Regions from separate parts of the Halomonas sp. GFAJ-1 genome, predicted to be linked through region 1. Evidence: predicted binding sites of a transcription regulator. Region 1 holds the regulator's gene; each other region holds the start of a gene.
The links. Region 1 encodes sigma-54, which starts transcription at its own class of promoters, with help from an activator protein. Its sites were predicted from a motif close to TGGCACNNNNNTTGCTNT; they were not measured.
Positions count from the first base shown of each region.

Region 2: speB (agmatinase) is a predicted target of sigma-54. The motif match lies at 2,982-2,999, and genes of this name have one in related genera.
Region 3: MOY_RS08645 (HAD-IIB family hydrolase) is a predicted target of sigma-54. The motif match lies at 2,805-2,822, and genes of this name have one in related genera.

Region 1 is NZ_AHBC01000040.1:155,345-160,592, forward strand. Features, by position in the region: gene pmbA (metalloprotease PmbA) at 1-128, shown strand, start outside; gene MOY_RS11870 (HPr family phosphocarrier protein) at 169-438, opposite strand; gene rapZ (RNase adapter RapZ) at 500-1,417, opposite strand; gene ptsN (PTS IIA-like nitrogen regulatory protein PtsN) at 1,493-1,963, opposite strand; gene hpf (ribosome hibernation-promoting factor, HPF/YfiA family) at 1,968-2,276, opposite strand; gene MOY_RS11890 (RNA polymerase factor sigma-54) at 2,364-3,779, opposite strand; gene lptB (LPS export ABC transporter ATP-binding protein) at 3,885-4,652, opposite strand; gene lptA (lipopolysaccharide transport periplasmic protein LptA) at 4,664-5,155, opposite strand; gene lptC (LPS export ABC transporter periplasmic protein LptC) at 5,164-5,248, opposite strand, start outside.
Region 2 is NZ_AHBC01000026.1:9,003-14,250, forward strand. Features, by position in the region: gene MOY_RS06940 (pilus assembly protein) at 1-2,044, shown strand, start outside; gene MOY_RS06945 (LysR family transcriptional regulator) at 2,056-2,979, opposite strand; gene speB (agmatinase) at 3,163-4,065, shown strand; gene MOY_RS06955 (O-acetylhomoserine aminocarboxypropyltransferase/cysteine synthase family protein) at 4,152-5,248, opposite strand, start outside.
Region 3 is NZ_AHBC01000029.1:60,511-65,758, reverse strand. Features, by position in the region: gene MOY_RS08660 (FlgO family outer membrane protein) at 1-404, opposite strand, end outside; gene MOY_RS08655 (hypothetical protein) at 550-1,287, opposite strand; gene MOY_RS08650 (OmpA family protein) at 1,391-2,404, shown strand; gene MOY_RS08645 (HAD-IIB family hydrolase) at 2,913-3,857, shown strand; gene MOY_RS08640 (glycosyl transferase) at 3,907-5,127, shown strand.

The DNA of each region.
Region 1 (5,248 bases):
TCACCATCGCTGGGAATCTCAACACCATGTTTGCGGGCTTGGTCGGTGTTGCTGATGACATAGACACCCGTGGCAGTATTCACACCGGCAGTTGGTTAATTGATGCCATGACGGTCGCAGGCAGCTAGCAACTCATGTTTGGGGATGGCGGTTAGCTGATTAGTTCCATCATTGATCCTCATCAAATCTCGCGTCGAACAGGCTTTGGATAGCCTCCAACGCCTGTTCAGCGTCATCGCCCTCTGCGATAACCTTTAACTCGGTGCCACAAGGTGCTGCTAGCATCAGTAGCGACATAATATTAGCCGCGTCGGCCTTTTGCTGTTGCTTGTAAACGAAAATGTTGGCTGAAAACTGTTGCCCGCATTTGACCAGTTTAGTCGCCGCTCGCGCGTGTAAGCCGCGCTGATTGGTAAGGGTTAAATTTCGTTCTGGCACCCTGGTTCCTTTTTGCCGAGTGGTGTCGTCTTGTTGGATACGTGCATCTAAGGTGTTAAAGCTACTCAGGTTCGACTGGTTCTGAAGGTGATGGTTGCGCCGGTTGTTCACCGAGAGTGTACTGAATTCCCAGTTCTCGATGCCTTAGCTGTACTTCCCCTATGTGTTTTACGAGCCGTTGCGCGAGTTCCTCCACCATGTAAACAGAGCGGTGCTGGCCGCCGGTACAACCGATTGCAATGGTCATATAGCTTCTCTGGCTGTTTTGGTAAGCCGGCAGCCACTTCTCTAACCAGCTGTAAATGTCGTTGCTCATCGCATCGACAATGGGGTAACTGCTGAGAAAAGCCACAATGTTAGCGTCTCTGCCAGTGTACTGACGTAGCGTCGGGTCCCAGTAGGGGTTAGGTAAGCAGCGCACATCAAACACAATATCGGCATCTAGGGGTACGCCCCGCTTGTAGCCAAATGACTCAAAGGTGAGGGTTAGCTGGTCGCTATGCTGATGGGCGACTTGATCAGTAATACGGCGACGTAAGTCGTGCACCGAAAGCCGTGAAGTGTCGATCATGAGATCAGCAAGGTCGCGTATCTCAAGCAGCGTTTCTTCTTCTTTGTTAATGGCTTCCTCAAGCGTCATGTCGCTATCGCGAGTTAGCGGATGTCGACGACGTGTAGCGGAGTAGCGCTCTAATAAAATTCTTGCATCGGTGGTCAGGTAAATTACCTGGAAACGAATCTGCCGCTGGTTGAGCTCTTCAAGTAGCGTTGGCAGGCGCTCAAGAGCTGCTGGCAGGTTACGGGCATCAATGCTTACCGCTAAATGGGTACGCCCACCCTGAACACGCAGCTCATCTACTAAAGAGCCAAGCAGCATCGCAGGTAAGTTGTCGATGGCGTAGTAGCCAAGATCTTCTAACGCTTGTAAGGCGATAGATTTACCGGACCCAGAACGGCCGCTAATGATCACCAATTGCATAGAGTTTCTCTTGGGCTGCCAAAAAAAATGAGGCTTAAAATGAAGAAAGGTAGCGGCTAGCGTCGAGGTAGACGCTTAGTGCGCCGATTTTTCACGAATTTTTGAGGTGATAAGCTCAAGAAGTTCACGCTGGCTAGTACTTTTCCGAAGCTGCAGGCGCATATCAGCCTCGTTCATGATGGTGGCAACTTGCCCAAGTAATGCTAAGTGCGTGTCGTCAGCTTCTTCCGGCACCAACAAGACAAACACCAGATCGACAGGGTCGCCATCAATGGCATCGAAATCGACTGGCTCGGCAAGCTTTAAAAAGCCGGCAATAGGGGCGATGCAGTGGGGGCTTCGAGCATGGGGAATGGCAACGCCATTACCTATACCAGTACTTCCCAGGCGTTCGCGACCAATTAAACGGCTAAAGACTTCCTGGCTATCCAGGCTAGGGGTGTTTTGGGCAATAAAAGTGCTGAAAAACTCCAGCACCCTTTTTTTGCTGCCCCCGGGCACGTCGTATAGCACGCGCTCCGGGGGGAGTATGGTTTCCAACGTCATTGAATTAACGCACACCAGCGCCTTGGGCGCGAGCTTGTGCTTTTTCCTTGTGTTTAACGAGTTGACGATCGATCTTATCCGCTAAAGCATCAATAGCGGCGTACATGTCATTATCTAATGCTTCGGCGTGAAGATCAGCCCCGGCTGCGTGCAGTGTGCAGGCAGCTTGCTGTCGCTCTTTCTCAACAGATAAGGTCACTTGTACTGTCGTAATGTTGTCGTAGTGGCGCTCAACGCGCGCTAGTTTTTCATTGACGTAGTCACGCAAGGCGTCAGTCAGATCTACATGATGACCAGTGATATTTACTTGCATTGACGTGCTCCTTATCCATGGGACTGTACTTCGATTGTAACCCTTTTTACGCTGTTGCAAAGCCCTATAGCGGTGTTTCCTTGTTCACTAGCGTAAACGGCGCCGTTCACTTGAAGAGGGAATGCCCATTGACTCTCGATATTTGGCGACTGTGCGCCTTGCAACACTAATTCCGCCTGCTTCCAAGAGCGTCACCAAACGGCTGTCGGAAAGCGGCTTGCCCGGTGGCTCATCTTGCACGAGTTTCTTAATCCGCGCGCGGATAGCGGTGCTGGAGTGGCTGTCGCCACCATCTTGGCCACTGACCTGGCTGGAAAAGAAATACTTGAGTTCAAATACTCCTCGGGGCGTATGAATATACTTTTGAGTGGTCACCCGGGAGATGGTGGATTCATGCATCTCCACGGCTTTGGCTATGTCCGCTAAAATTAACGGTTTCATCGACTCTTCACCATGCTCTAAAAAGCCAATCTGGCGCGCGATAATTTCTCGACCCACTCGCAGCAGCGTATCATTTCGGCTCGAAAGGCTTTTAATTAGCCAGCGGGCTTCTTGAAGGTGCTCTTTAAGGAACTGGTTATCTTGGCTTTTATCAGCACGCTTTATCAAACTTGCGTAGTCAGGCTGAATGCGTAGCCGGGGCAACGCTTCTGGATTAAGTTCCAGGTGCCAGCCTTCATTATCGTGCCGCACGACCAAGTCTGGGGTTATATAGCTATCATCGCTGTCGCCGTAGGCACTGCCGGGGCGCGGGTCAAGGCTGCGAATGAGGCGAATAACATCATCGAGTTGTTCATCATCCAGGCTCAAGCGTCGTTTAAGCAGCCGTATATCGTCTTTGCCGAGTGCCTCAAGAAATTGACGCACCAGCCGTTTGGCAGGTACTAAAAGCGGCGTCTCCTCGGGGAGCGTGGCTAGCTGAAGCATTAGGCACTCGCGTAAGTCCCGCGCGAAGACCCCGGTGGGCTCAAACTGCTGTAAGCGCAACAGGGTGTTCTCTACTTCACGCTGGCTTAGGCCGTCCAGGCCCTGAGCTTTTAAGCCTTCGCGGATGTCGTTAAGCGGCTGAGTGATGTAGCCATTGGCATCGAGGGCATCGATCAAGCTTTCGGCAATAGTGTGCTCACGTAGCGTGAAGTCGGTCATGGCAAGTTGCCAAAGTAAGTGACCGTGCAGGCTTTGTCCTGCTGCCTGGCGCTCAAAATCAGGCCCTTCGCTGCTACCGCCCGTGCTGCCCATATCTTGGTAGGTGTCGGACCAGTCACTATCCACAGAAAGCTCACTAGGGATACTTTCGGCCCATTCTGCTTCCGGCGTCTCGGTGACCGCCTGCTCGCCAAATTCATCCTCTTGTTCCAGCATTGGGTTAGCGTCGAGCGCTTGCTGAATTTCTTGCCGCAGGTCGAGTGTTGAGAGCTGGAGCAGCGCAATTGCCTGCTGCAGCTGAGGTGTCATGGTCAGCTGTGTGCCGATACGCAGTTGAAGAGAAGCTTTCATGACCATCTGAGAACCACTCGTTAATCAGAAAGCTCCACCCTAGTGCGAGTTATCCTCAGGTGCAAGTGCAATAAGCATGCCATTAAAAGTAATTAGTCGGTAGGCGCCTGTTTATAGGCGGAAATCAGCCCCGAGATAGACGTCGCGCACCTTCTGGTTATCGAGGATAGACTGTGGGTCGCCGCTAGCAATGATTTGGCCATCGCCAACGATATAGGCGATATCGCAGATATCGAGCGTGTCTCGTACGTTATGGTCGGTGATGAGGACACCGATATGTCGCTGTTTGAGCGCGCGTATAATCGTTTTGATATCACCCACTGAAATAGGGTCTACGCCTGCGAACGGTTCATCTAGCAGAATAAACGCAGGCTCGGTTGCCAGTGAGCGGGCAATTTCAACGCGCCGACGCTCGCCACCGGATAGGCTCATGCCCAGGTTGTCGCGGATATGGGTAATGTGGAAGTCTTCAAGTAGCGATTCTAGACGCTGTTCACGGGCGCTACGGTCAAGCTCCTTTCGAGTTTCAAGTATTGCCATGATGTTGTCGGCGACCGAAAGCTTACGAAAAATAGAGGCTTCCTGGGGCAGGTAGCCAATGCCTGCAATAGCCCGTTCATGCATGGGTGCGCGGGTGAGGTCTAGATCATCAATACCGACGCTGCCTGCGTCAGACTTAACCAACCCAACGATCATATAAAACGAGGTGGTTTTACCCGCTCCGTTCGGGCCGAGTAGCCCCACAACGCTGCCTTGGGTAATCTCTAGGTTAATATCTTTCACCACCCGGCGACGCTTATAGCTTTTAGCCAGGTGATGAGCATAGAGCGTTTTTACCGGAGCAGTTTCGTTAGTTGCTGTGGTGCTGGGGGTTGTCACAAATAAACTCCCTATTGCGCGGGCTGTAGGGTCATGCGAATACGCTGTGATTCGCTTCCGTCGACTTCTGAGCGGGCCTGCACGACCTCTCGGTCAATGAAGTATTCCAAGCGCCCCCCCTGGAAACGATCACCTCGTTGCGTAAGCTCTGCCTGATCGATGAGTTCAACCCGGCGTTCGGCGACATGATAGATAATACGACGTGCCCAGCCTTCCATGGGTGTTGTTTCACCGTCTAGCTGGTTCCGTAGGTAAGCGCGCTCACCCGTGGCGATTGCGCGGGCAAGTTCGCCAGCATCATTGCGCTGAATTTCGACACGCTCCCCGCGAAGCTGCATCTCACCCTGGCGAATATTAACATTGCCGCTATAGACTGCCGTGCCAGCGCGCTGATCAAGATCTAAGCGGTCTGCTTCAACTTCAACCGGCGCTTGCGTTGTTTGGGCAGCCGCTGAGAGCGGCACCGCTAGGGCTAAAAGCGCGGTGCAGATTAAAACTTTCATAGCGACTCCTAAGGCGTCTGGGTGGCGGGCGGGTGGAGGCCGCGCACATTATCGGTTAAACGAACCTGGCTAGTGTCAAGCCACACATCCATG
Region 2 (5,248 bases), on a different contig from region 1:
CAACTCGCTAGGCAATAACGTCAGTGGCGCTCTGGCCAGCGCCGAAGCGGCCCTCAAACGGCTTTATGACGATACCGGGGCTCGGCTCGCGAACCCTGTGCGCACCTATGTGGTCGGCTTCAACATGCCGCCGGACATCGCCAACCTCCCCAATGTCTCGGACGACCCGTTGGGCGACCTGGCCCGCGCTGGTGGCACCGAGCGCGCCTACTTTGCCAACGACGAAGCTTCGTTGAACCAGGTGATGCAGCAGGTGCTGGGCAATATCATCGCTGCCTCCCAATCCAACACCTCGGCAGCGGTGAACAGCGATGAGTTCGGTGTGGAAGATGGCAATCTGCTCTATACCGCCGGATTTAGAAGTGAGGATTGGTCAGGGCGCTTAGCCGCCTCAGAAATTCAAACGGATGGCAGCCGTAGTCAGCGCTGGAATGCCGAGACAGTGCTGTCCCAGCAAATTGGTAGTCGTCGATTACTAACATCCCAACGTCCTGAAGGTGGTAGTAGAGTGGGTGTAGAGCTAGCCGCCAACACCAGCGGATTAAGTAATGATGAGGTGAGTTGGCTAAAGGGCAACCCTGTGCCGGGTCTAAGACAGCGTCAGTCGCTGCTGGGTGATATCATCAACGCCAATCCGGTGCTTCTGCAAGGGTCTGGTAACCGCCCGCCGCTGCTAATGGTGGCCGCCAACGACGGCATGCTGCATGGTTTCAATGCAAACACCGGACGTGAGCTATTTGCCTATTTACCCGCCGAGCTAACACAGGGCGAGAATCCTCCGCTGCGCGAGCTGACTCGGCCAGATTACACCCACCGCTACTTTATGGACGGCACCCCAGCAGTACGGGAGGTTAATATTGAGAATGGCCCCTCTGCCGTGGTGGTCGGCACCATGGGCGCTGGCGGGCGAACGGTATTCGCGCTAGATGTCAGTAACCCCGGCAATGCTGAGTTGCTCTGGGAGTTTCGCCATCCGGAATTAGGGACAGGGGTTAGTCAACCCACGATTACCCAACTTACCGATGGCAGGTGGGTTGCCATTTTTGGGAATGGTTACAACAGCACCAGCTATCAGGCATCGCTATTTGTTGTCGACATAAAAAAAGCCGCCAACGCGCGAGGCCCGACCTTTTTACACCTCAAAACCAACACCGGTAGCGAAGCGGCCCCCAACGGTTTGGCAACGCCCACCGTCACGGCCTGGCCATGGCGCAACGATAACAGCGCAAACGGTGCCCGCTTTGCTTACGCAGGCGACCTGGCAGGCAATATGTGGCGCTTTCCGCTCACGGAAGGCGGCAGCGTCAATCGTCTCTACCAGGGTAGCGCCGACCAGCCAATCACTTCCGCCCCGGCGGTGACAATGAGCAGTGGCTCTACTGACACGCTGATGGTGCTATTTGGCACCGGCAGCTATTTCCGTAACAGTGATGTCGGTGATAGCGCACCTCAGCAATTCTTGGGTATTCAGGATCGTGTAGGGCGCACCGCGACCTACGGCACGTCAGATCTGGTGACCCAGCACATTACCGGCAATGCGTCTCGGGATGGCTTCAACCTGAGAGCGAGCACCAATCTTGCACCTTCCAGCAACCAGCGTGGGTGGCGCATAGAGCTGCCCCCGGGCGAACGCGTGATTGCCGCGCCATCGATATCCAGCAGCCTGCCACGCCGCGTCCGCTTCTCTACACTACTCCCCGATGAGTCCGACCCCTGCGGCGGCGGGCGTAGCGGTTTCTTCATGTCGCTGCTGGCTGACACAGGTGGCAGCGGCGGTTCCACTACCTTTGACCTCAGTGGCGACGGAAAGCCGGACATTGATGCCACTATCAACGGCGATGCTATCACGGGTCTTCAAGCTGGCACAGGTGAGCGCTTAGTAGGCGTTAACGATGGGCAAGTAGAGCGCTTGTTTATCGGCAACCCCGATGACCCCAACGCTTCACCTAATGGGGATGGGTCAATAGCTATTGGCTTTAGCGATGAACACATAGGCCGTCGCTCATGGCGTCAGCTGTTTGATGAAGAAGAGGCCGATATATAATTGCTCACACCTTATCGGCCAAAGCGCTTAGCAAACGCGGTAAGCTCATTCGTTAGCCAAGCTATCGCAGGATCATTGGCATACAGCCCGTGCTGGATCAGCGTCATGTTAAGTGCAGGGAGCTCTTGGGGTGGCACAACGATGCGCACTGGCAGCATCGTGATGAACCGCTCAGCCATTTGCCTCGGCAGGGTCATAATGGCATCGGTTAATGACACAACTCTAGCCGCCGCGATGTAATTTAGATTTTTAGAAATAACGCGGCGGCTTAGCTTATGCTGCGCTAAGCAGTTTTCGATACTACTGGGCAATAAACCGCTGATATCGGCCAACTCAACATGGGGCTGACGGGCAAACTGCTCGATGGTCAGCGCCTCTCCCACGCCGTCATTATCCGCTGCAGCTAAGCAGACCAACGCTTCATCCATCCACGGTGTTTGGATGACACCTGTGGGCAATGCGCTCTGGCTATCTAACCCCACCACCATATCTACCTGGCGCTGCTCTAACGCATCGCTAAGCACGTCAGGCGTAATTAGCTCTATCGAAAAGCTGATCTCCGGCGCGTAAGTCAGCAGTTGACTAAGAAAAGCCGGATACATCACCTCTTCAAAGTAATCGGTGGTGGCCAGGGTAAAGCGACGCGTGCTGCTCGCCGGGGTGAACGATTCTGGCGGGGCCAAGCCTGCTTGCAGCAGTGCCAATGCTTGCTGCACCACCGGCAGCAGCGCCAGCGCCCTTGGGGTTGGCTGCAAGCCATTGCCCGTTCGCACTAACAGCGGGTCGTCTAGCGCTTCCCGCAGCCGCTTTAAGGCGTGACTAAGCGCTGGCTGACTTAGATGCAGCTTTTCTGCCGCCCGCGTCACATGGCGCTCGCGCATCAACGCCTCAAATACCAAGAGTAAATTTAAATCAAAGTGGCGAAGCGAACGCATGGTGACTCACTATTTGCAGTGCGAATGGTTTCATTCTAAACATTCATTTCATTCATTACCAAAAACGCCTTATCGTCACGCCTCTTTCGCCTCTTCCACCTCTATAGGCGATGTCACCTCCTTTTTAAGTACGTCAGGAGACGCCCTGCAGTGACCCTTTCGCACACTCTCTCTGCACCCACCATGCCCAGCTTATATGGCGATGTTATCTCAACCTTTATGGGCGTACCCAAAGCTATTGATCCCAAAGCGACCGATGCTGAGGTAGTGGTAAGCGGTGTACCCTTTGACTTGGCGTGCTCTGGCCGGTCGGGCACCCGCATGGGGCCCAACGCCATTCGTCAAAGTACCGCCAATTTAATTTGGGAAGGCAAACGCTGGCCTTGGGATTTTGCCCTGGAAGATCGTCTGCGGGTGTGCGATGCGGGCAATCTGGACTATGCCTACGGCGAGCCGGAAAGCTTGGTAGATAACCTTGAAACCCATGCGATGCGTTGGCTAAAAGCGGGTAAAAAAATGCTCACCCTGGGCGGCGACCACTACATCAGCCTCCCGCTGCTGCGTGCCCATGCTCGGGAACATGGCCCGCTGGCACTGATCCATTTTGATGCCCATACCGACACCTATGAGCAAGGCACACGCTTTGACCACGGCACCATTTTCCACCACGCCTTAAAAGAGGGGCTGGTGGTGCCTGAGCACTCACTACAAATTGGCATTCGCACCAGCTACGACCGTCACAATCACCCTTACGAAGTGCTGGATGCCGACTGGGTGAACGACCACGGCGCCGCTGCGGTGTTGGAGCGCATCCGAGCCCGCGTGGGTCATCATCCGGCCTATGTGAGCTTGGACATCGACGGCTTAGACCCCGCCTATGCCCCCGGCACTGGCACACCCGTCTGCGGTGGTATGACCACTGATTTAATGCTGAAAGTGATACGCGGCATGGTAGGGATGGACTTGGTAGGAATGGACGTAGTGGAAGTAAACCCTGCTTACGACCACGGTGATATCACATCGCTTGCCGCGGCCACGCTGGGGCTTGAGTTTTTATACACGCTGGCCGCGTCTAAAAGCGCTTAACGAAGTTTGTTTCACAAAGGCCGCCGTGCCTTAGCGTTTTGAGCTAAAGCGCGGCGGCCAATTAACGGCTTAAGAAAGCCTTCGCACTACCCTTGGGAGGCGGCTAGTGCCTGGTCGATATCTGCTAATAGGTCATCAATATGCTCAATGCCAATCGACAGACGAACCATATCAGGAGAAACGCCCGCGGCCTTTAACTCCTGCTCGTTTAACTGGCGGTGGGTGGTAGATGCCGGAATGGAAGAGCAGCTCTTGGCATCGCCGATATTCACCAAACGCAAAATCAGTGATAGCGCATCGTAGAAGCGCTCACCCGCCGCTTGGCCGCCCGCAATGCCAAAACTAAGAATTCCCGACGCATGGCCATGCATATAACGCTGGGCCAGCGCATGGTCAGGGTGGTTTTCCAAGCCCGCGTAGTGCACCCACTTCACCAGCGGATGGCTTTCCAAGTGCTTGGCAACGGCTAACGCGTTAGCACAAATGCGTTCAATGCGCAGTGACAGCGTTTCCAACCCCTGCAGCAGGTTCCAGGCCGCCTGGGCAGAGAGCGCTGCGCCCATATTACGCAGCGGTACTACTCGGGCACGGGCGATAAACGCTGCCTCGCCGACATCACGGGTATAGCTCACCCCATGGTAGGAGATATCCGGCTCGTTCAGCAGCGCAAAACGTTTCGCATTTTCCGCCCAGGGGAACTTGCCTGAATCAACAATCACACCGCCGACAGTAGTGCCATGGCCGCCAATATACTTAGTAGCCGAGTGAACGACGATATCCGCCCCGTGCTCGATCGGCCGACATAAAAACGGCGTGGCAGTGGTGTTATCCACAATCACCGGCACACCATGGCGATGCGCTGCGTCAGCCAGCTTTTGCAGGTCTACCACGCCACCGGATGGATTGCCGATGCTCTCGCAAAAAACCGCTTTGGTACGCTCATCAATCAGCGCTTCAATGCCGTCGATATCGTCTTTATCGGCAAACCGCACTTGGATGCCTTGGCGTGGCAAAGTGTGGGCAAACAAGTTGTAAGTGCCGCCATACAGCTCGCTAATCGAGACGATATTATCGCCCGCTTCAGCGATGGTTTGGATCGCGTAGGTAATGGCTGCCATGCCAGAGGCCACCGCCAAACCCGCAATGCCTCCTTCCAGCGCAGCCACCCGCTGCTCCAGCACGG
Region 3 (5,248 bases), on a different contig from region 1:
ACGTAAAGGTAGTCTTGCCCTTGGGCATAGGTGCCCATCAAGATAGAGCGTGCATCGTGCTGGGCGCTTAACCGCTGTACTTGGCGGGATAAAATTAGCTCGCCTACGCTCTCTTCGATGAACATGCTGTCGCGCATTTTTACTTCGCGTACCTGCATGCCTTCCCGTGCTAAGGCAGAGGCCATAAGCTCAGAGCTAATACGGCCAAACGTTGAGGATTGGCTAAGATTGTCGATGCTGACAAACGTAGCCGCTATCATCGGGCTATAACGTGTTATATCTGGGTTGTTTGCTACCATTTGACTGGCCGCCGCGTGGGCTAGCTCGGAAAGGTCGGGCTCAGGCTCCGCCGGTTGGGTGTTTGTATTGCCAAAGGTGCCGCATCCTGCCAGCGTCAGCGCCATTAACACCAGGGGTAAAAAGCAGGTTTTACGCACTAAAGAGCGACAGTAAACAGTAAAAGATAAAAATGTAGCGTTACTAGAAAACACGGTGTTGCTAGAAGACATAGTGTTACTAGAAGACATAGCGTTACTAGAAGACATAGCGTTACCAGGTGTCAGTGATGGAAACAGTGGGCGTAGTAGGTGCTTGGGGCACGCGATGCGGGGCATAGTGGCGACGATCTCCCCCATTTATGTAATAAATGTTGGAAGATGAGTAAAGAATTCGATCGTCCTCAATTATTTGCGTGGTGACGATGATTTCCTCATTACCCGTATGCGTCCAGCTACCGGTTGTTGTGTCGGCCAGCATGGCGGCAGGAATTAATGCCAGAGCAGGTTCACTCCAGTTGCGGAGTGGAATAGTGGCGACCGCAATGCCGCTGGCAAGGGCTGTGTAAGTGCCAAAGGGCGGACGTATGTAACCGCGATCCCGGTGTTCAACGACTTCTACATCGATCTGAACCGTTGCGCCGCCTGAGCGAGGCTGGGTAGTGACGCTGCCTCCCCTAGAAACCAGTTCACTGGTTAGCAGGGTGCGGAAGCCGCGTTCAAATTCGCCACCGCTGTAGGCGCTGAGGTAGGCATGCTCTTCTGCCGGAATATGCAAATCCCTAAAGCGTACGCGTTCACTGCGTAAGATACCGGCAGCCTCATGCTTGGCCAGTACTTCCCAGTGCTGGGCAGCCTGCATCCGCTGCTGTTCTGTGTAAGGGTACGTCGTTGCAACCGGTGCCTGTGAGGTATTGGCATAAAAGCAACCACTTAGCATTAGGCTTGCGAGCCCGAGGCTAACAGGGCGTAAAAAACGAACGTTAGAGGATGAAATAAAACGAATACGCACCTGATAGTTCCTTCTCGCTACAAAACGGCTTTTGATAGACTAGTTTGCCACGCTTAGCTTATATCGGCCATGAGGTTAAAAACTTGAATGAGTAATTGCTCCCATGCTTGAAGATCACCGCGCTGGGCCGCGTCATGATTCGCTGCTGACTGCTTATTCAGATGATGAGAGCAATAGCGGGTGGATGATTAGCTATATCGATATTATGACGCTCTTAGTGGCGCTTTTTGTGATTATTATTGCCGCCGCCGGGGTCACAAGCCCAACGTGGAAGCCCCAAGAAGCAGAGCCAGAGACCCGTTATAATGTCTTGTCCACGCTCGACATCCCTTTGCCTATAGAGCTTGCCAGCGTGCGTAAGCAGCGTGAGGGGTATTTTTTGCCTCCCACTATCCCCGGTGAGCTAAGCCAGATGGCTATAAGTGCCGCGTTAGGTGTGGCTGGGTTACCCCAGCGCCGTCCAATCGTAAGCGTCCCGCCGTTATTGGCACGGGTGGAGGAGGAACCATCTACCCCTGAAGCGCTCACTTTCGATGTAGTGCTGCCACGACCGCTGCTGCCGACCAGTGAACGTCAGTTGGTGTCGCCGCTGGCTGACTACATGGTGCTGCTGACTGACCGTCCACCTGTCAATGTGCAAGAGGTGGAGGATGAAGCTGTCGATAGCACTTTGGCGCTGGATGAAACGCTGCTAGAGCGTGTTGAAGCATCACCTTACCTACCCAACCTTGAGGGGGTTGAGGTATCACGGGTTGCCGAAGGCATTAGCCTGCGCGTGCAGGATCAGTTGCTGTTCCCATCAGCGGCGGCTGACCTTTCAGAGGGTGGCTCTTCGCTTGTCAGTAGTTTGATGGAAACAATTCAGCGCTACGAGGGCGAGGTGTGGGTAGAAGGGCACTCAGATAGTCAGTCGATTAACACCCCCGAGTTTTCATCCAACTGGGCACTCTCCAGCGCACGCGCTATTGCCATTGTTGAAGCACTTGAAGCGGCAGGCGTAGAACCGCAGCGTTTGCGCGCCGTAGGGCTGGCGGCTACTCGACCACTAGAAGATAACAGCACTGAGGAGGGGCGAGCGCGCAATCGGCGCGTTGAGGTGGTTATTCACGTTGAGTAACTGAGATTGAGTCGTTGCAAGCCGTGTACAACAGTGATGTTTGCAGAAGTCGCGATTGAGAAAACCAACATCGCAAAAAAAAGCCCGCCGGGGGAGGCGGGCATTAAAGGGCTTGGCTCACTGCAGCTCACTGGCATCAGGTGAGGGGGTGTACAAGACTGCCAGTGAGTACAATGTCAGTATAGCTATTTGAGGGGATTTTCCAAGGGTTTGTGCAAATATTTTAGCCCTGTGCTCGTAATGGATGACTCGTTCAGTCCAGGGCGCCCCTGGTCAGCGCTCTGCTTCACTGATTTTTTTGCACTTTTTGGGTGCGTATCCTTTGCTCTTTTTTGGTGCTAAAAATAATCACGCGTCATTTATGTTCATATCTCTTTGTTATCGTTAGTCTATTTTTCTTTGGCATATAACCTGCTTGTTTGCTTATCTGTGTATGAAGACGACGTGTTGAGTAAGGTCTTAATACAAAAGTGTACAAACGCTTTTAAGATGGTCAATAGGTGATGCTATGTCTGAACATGCCAACGCTCTTCCAATATCGAAGGCATTGCCCCAACAAGTGGCAGCAAACGCGATTGATCCTGCTTTGCAGCCGCGCTTGGTGGTGACGGATCTTGATGGTTCGTTGCTTGATCACCATACCTACGATTTTGCCCCCGCAGCCCCCTGGCTCGCGCGCTTAAAAAAACTTGGCGTGCCGGTTATTCCTGTGACCAGTAAAACCCGGGCTGAGCTGATCCCGCTTCGCGAATCACTTGGCCTCACCGCGACACCTTTTGTTGCCGAAAACGGCGCCGTGATTGGTTTGCCGCCCGGTTGGTGCCATGCCCGTTTAGACCGTCCAGGCAGTGCCCGGGATGGGGTTGTTGTTAAACACACAGGGGTTGATGTGGGGTTTATTCGTGCTCGGCTAAAAATATGGCGCGAACGACTTGGACTTCGGTTTACCCGCATGGGAGAGCTGAACACCCCGCAAATTATGGAGCTCACCGGATTAGATGAGGCACGTGCAAAGGCTGCTCGGCAGCGAGAGGGGAGCGAGCCGCTCATTTGGCACGATGATGAAAAAGCGCTTGAGGCGTTTCGCCTTGCGCTAGCAGGGGATGGCCTTGAGCTGACCCAAGGAGGGCGTTTTTGGCACGTTATGGGGCGCGCCTCGGATAAAGGCAGTGCCGTAGAGTGGCTAATTAAGCGCTTTAGCGCCCTTAGGGGAAGCCCGCCTATTTCATTGGGGTTAGGCGATGGCCCTAACGATATCACCATGCTGGAAGCAGTGGACCAAGCAGTTGTCATCAAGGGGTGTCATGGGCTGGAGATAACGCCACGCAGTGCTGCTTTATACCGTACCGAGGCAACCGGGCCATTAGGTTGGGCTGAGGGGGTAGCCCATTGGTGGGGGCGAGACGACCGCCGTTTAGCGGCGGCGCCAACCTGTCATGCTGCCGTTATGTGAGCATATCTATGTCAACGCGTATGGCTAGTGAGCCAAGGAGACATACTGCATGAGTGATTTCCATCAAAATGGCGTGATTACCGATTTTCACAACTTAACGCGCCGTTCAGTTGACGCACTTGAGCAAGAGCTTTGCCAATTTGCCAAGCGGCGCCCCATGGGGTTGATCTTACCCTCGCTGTTTTCAGAGCTGGAGGGACCAGCGCTTTCTGCCATTGTCGATGAATTAGTTAAAGTGCCCTATCTCAATGAAGTGGTGATTGGTCTGGATCGCGCTGATCGCGACCAATTTTTATATGCCCGAGAGTTTTTTTCTCGCTTACCCCAGCATACTCGTATTTTATGGAACGACGGCCCTCGGTTAAAGGCGCTGGATGCCGAGTTGGAAAGCCATGGGCTAGGTGCGCTGGAGCCGGGTAAAGGGCGCAATGTATGGTACTGCGCAGGCTATATTCTCTCGTCTGGGCGTTCATCGGTGGTCGGTTTACATGACTGCGATATTCTCACCTACGAGCGTGGGTTATTGGCCCGCCTTATGTACCCCGTGGCTCATCCCCGGTTCAACTATAGTTTTTGTAAAGGCTATTACCCCCGCATTGCGGAGGGGAAGTTGAACGGACGTGTGTCACGGCTGATGGTAACGCCGCTCATACGCGCCCTTAAAACGGTGTGTGGGCCACTTCCCTACTTGGATTATTTGGATAGCTTTCGTTATCCGCTTTCCGGTGAGTTTGCGATGCGCAGTGAGGTACTGGAAGGCATACGTATACCGGCAGATTGGGGGCTGGAAATTGGTGTGCTTTCCGAGTTACAGCGCAACTACGCGCCAAGGCAGCTGTGCCAGGTCGATATTGCCGATGCCTATGATCACAAGCACCAGCCAGTGAGTGAAGACGACCCTAATGGTGGCCTGAATCGTATGAGCCTGGATATTGCCAAGGCGCTGTATCGCAAGCTCGCTACCCAAGGCGTGAGCTTTAGCAGCGAGGATTTCCGTACGCTAAAAGCGACCTATTACCGCTATGCCTTAGACCTTATTGAAGCTTACGACCACGATGCCACCATGAACGGGCTCAGCTTGGACCGCCATTGCGAAGAGCAGGCAGTAGAGCTGTTTGCCAGCAACCTTTTAGAAGCAGGTAACCTGTTTTTGGATAACCCACGCGAGCGTCCGTTTATCCCCAGCTGGAACCGAGTTCAAGCCGCTGTGCCCGATTTGCTGGCCCGCATGCATGACGCGGTGGAGCTAGATAACCAAGGAAAGGTGTAGCCCAATCGCTTTTTTGAACCCTGCTCCTGGCAGGGTTTTTTTATGCTTGTCTTTGTCTCGTGCCTTAAATGCTGCCAATACTGGCTTGGTTGAATGCTGTATCGGTTTAATAATCTCTTTA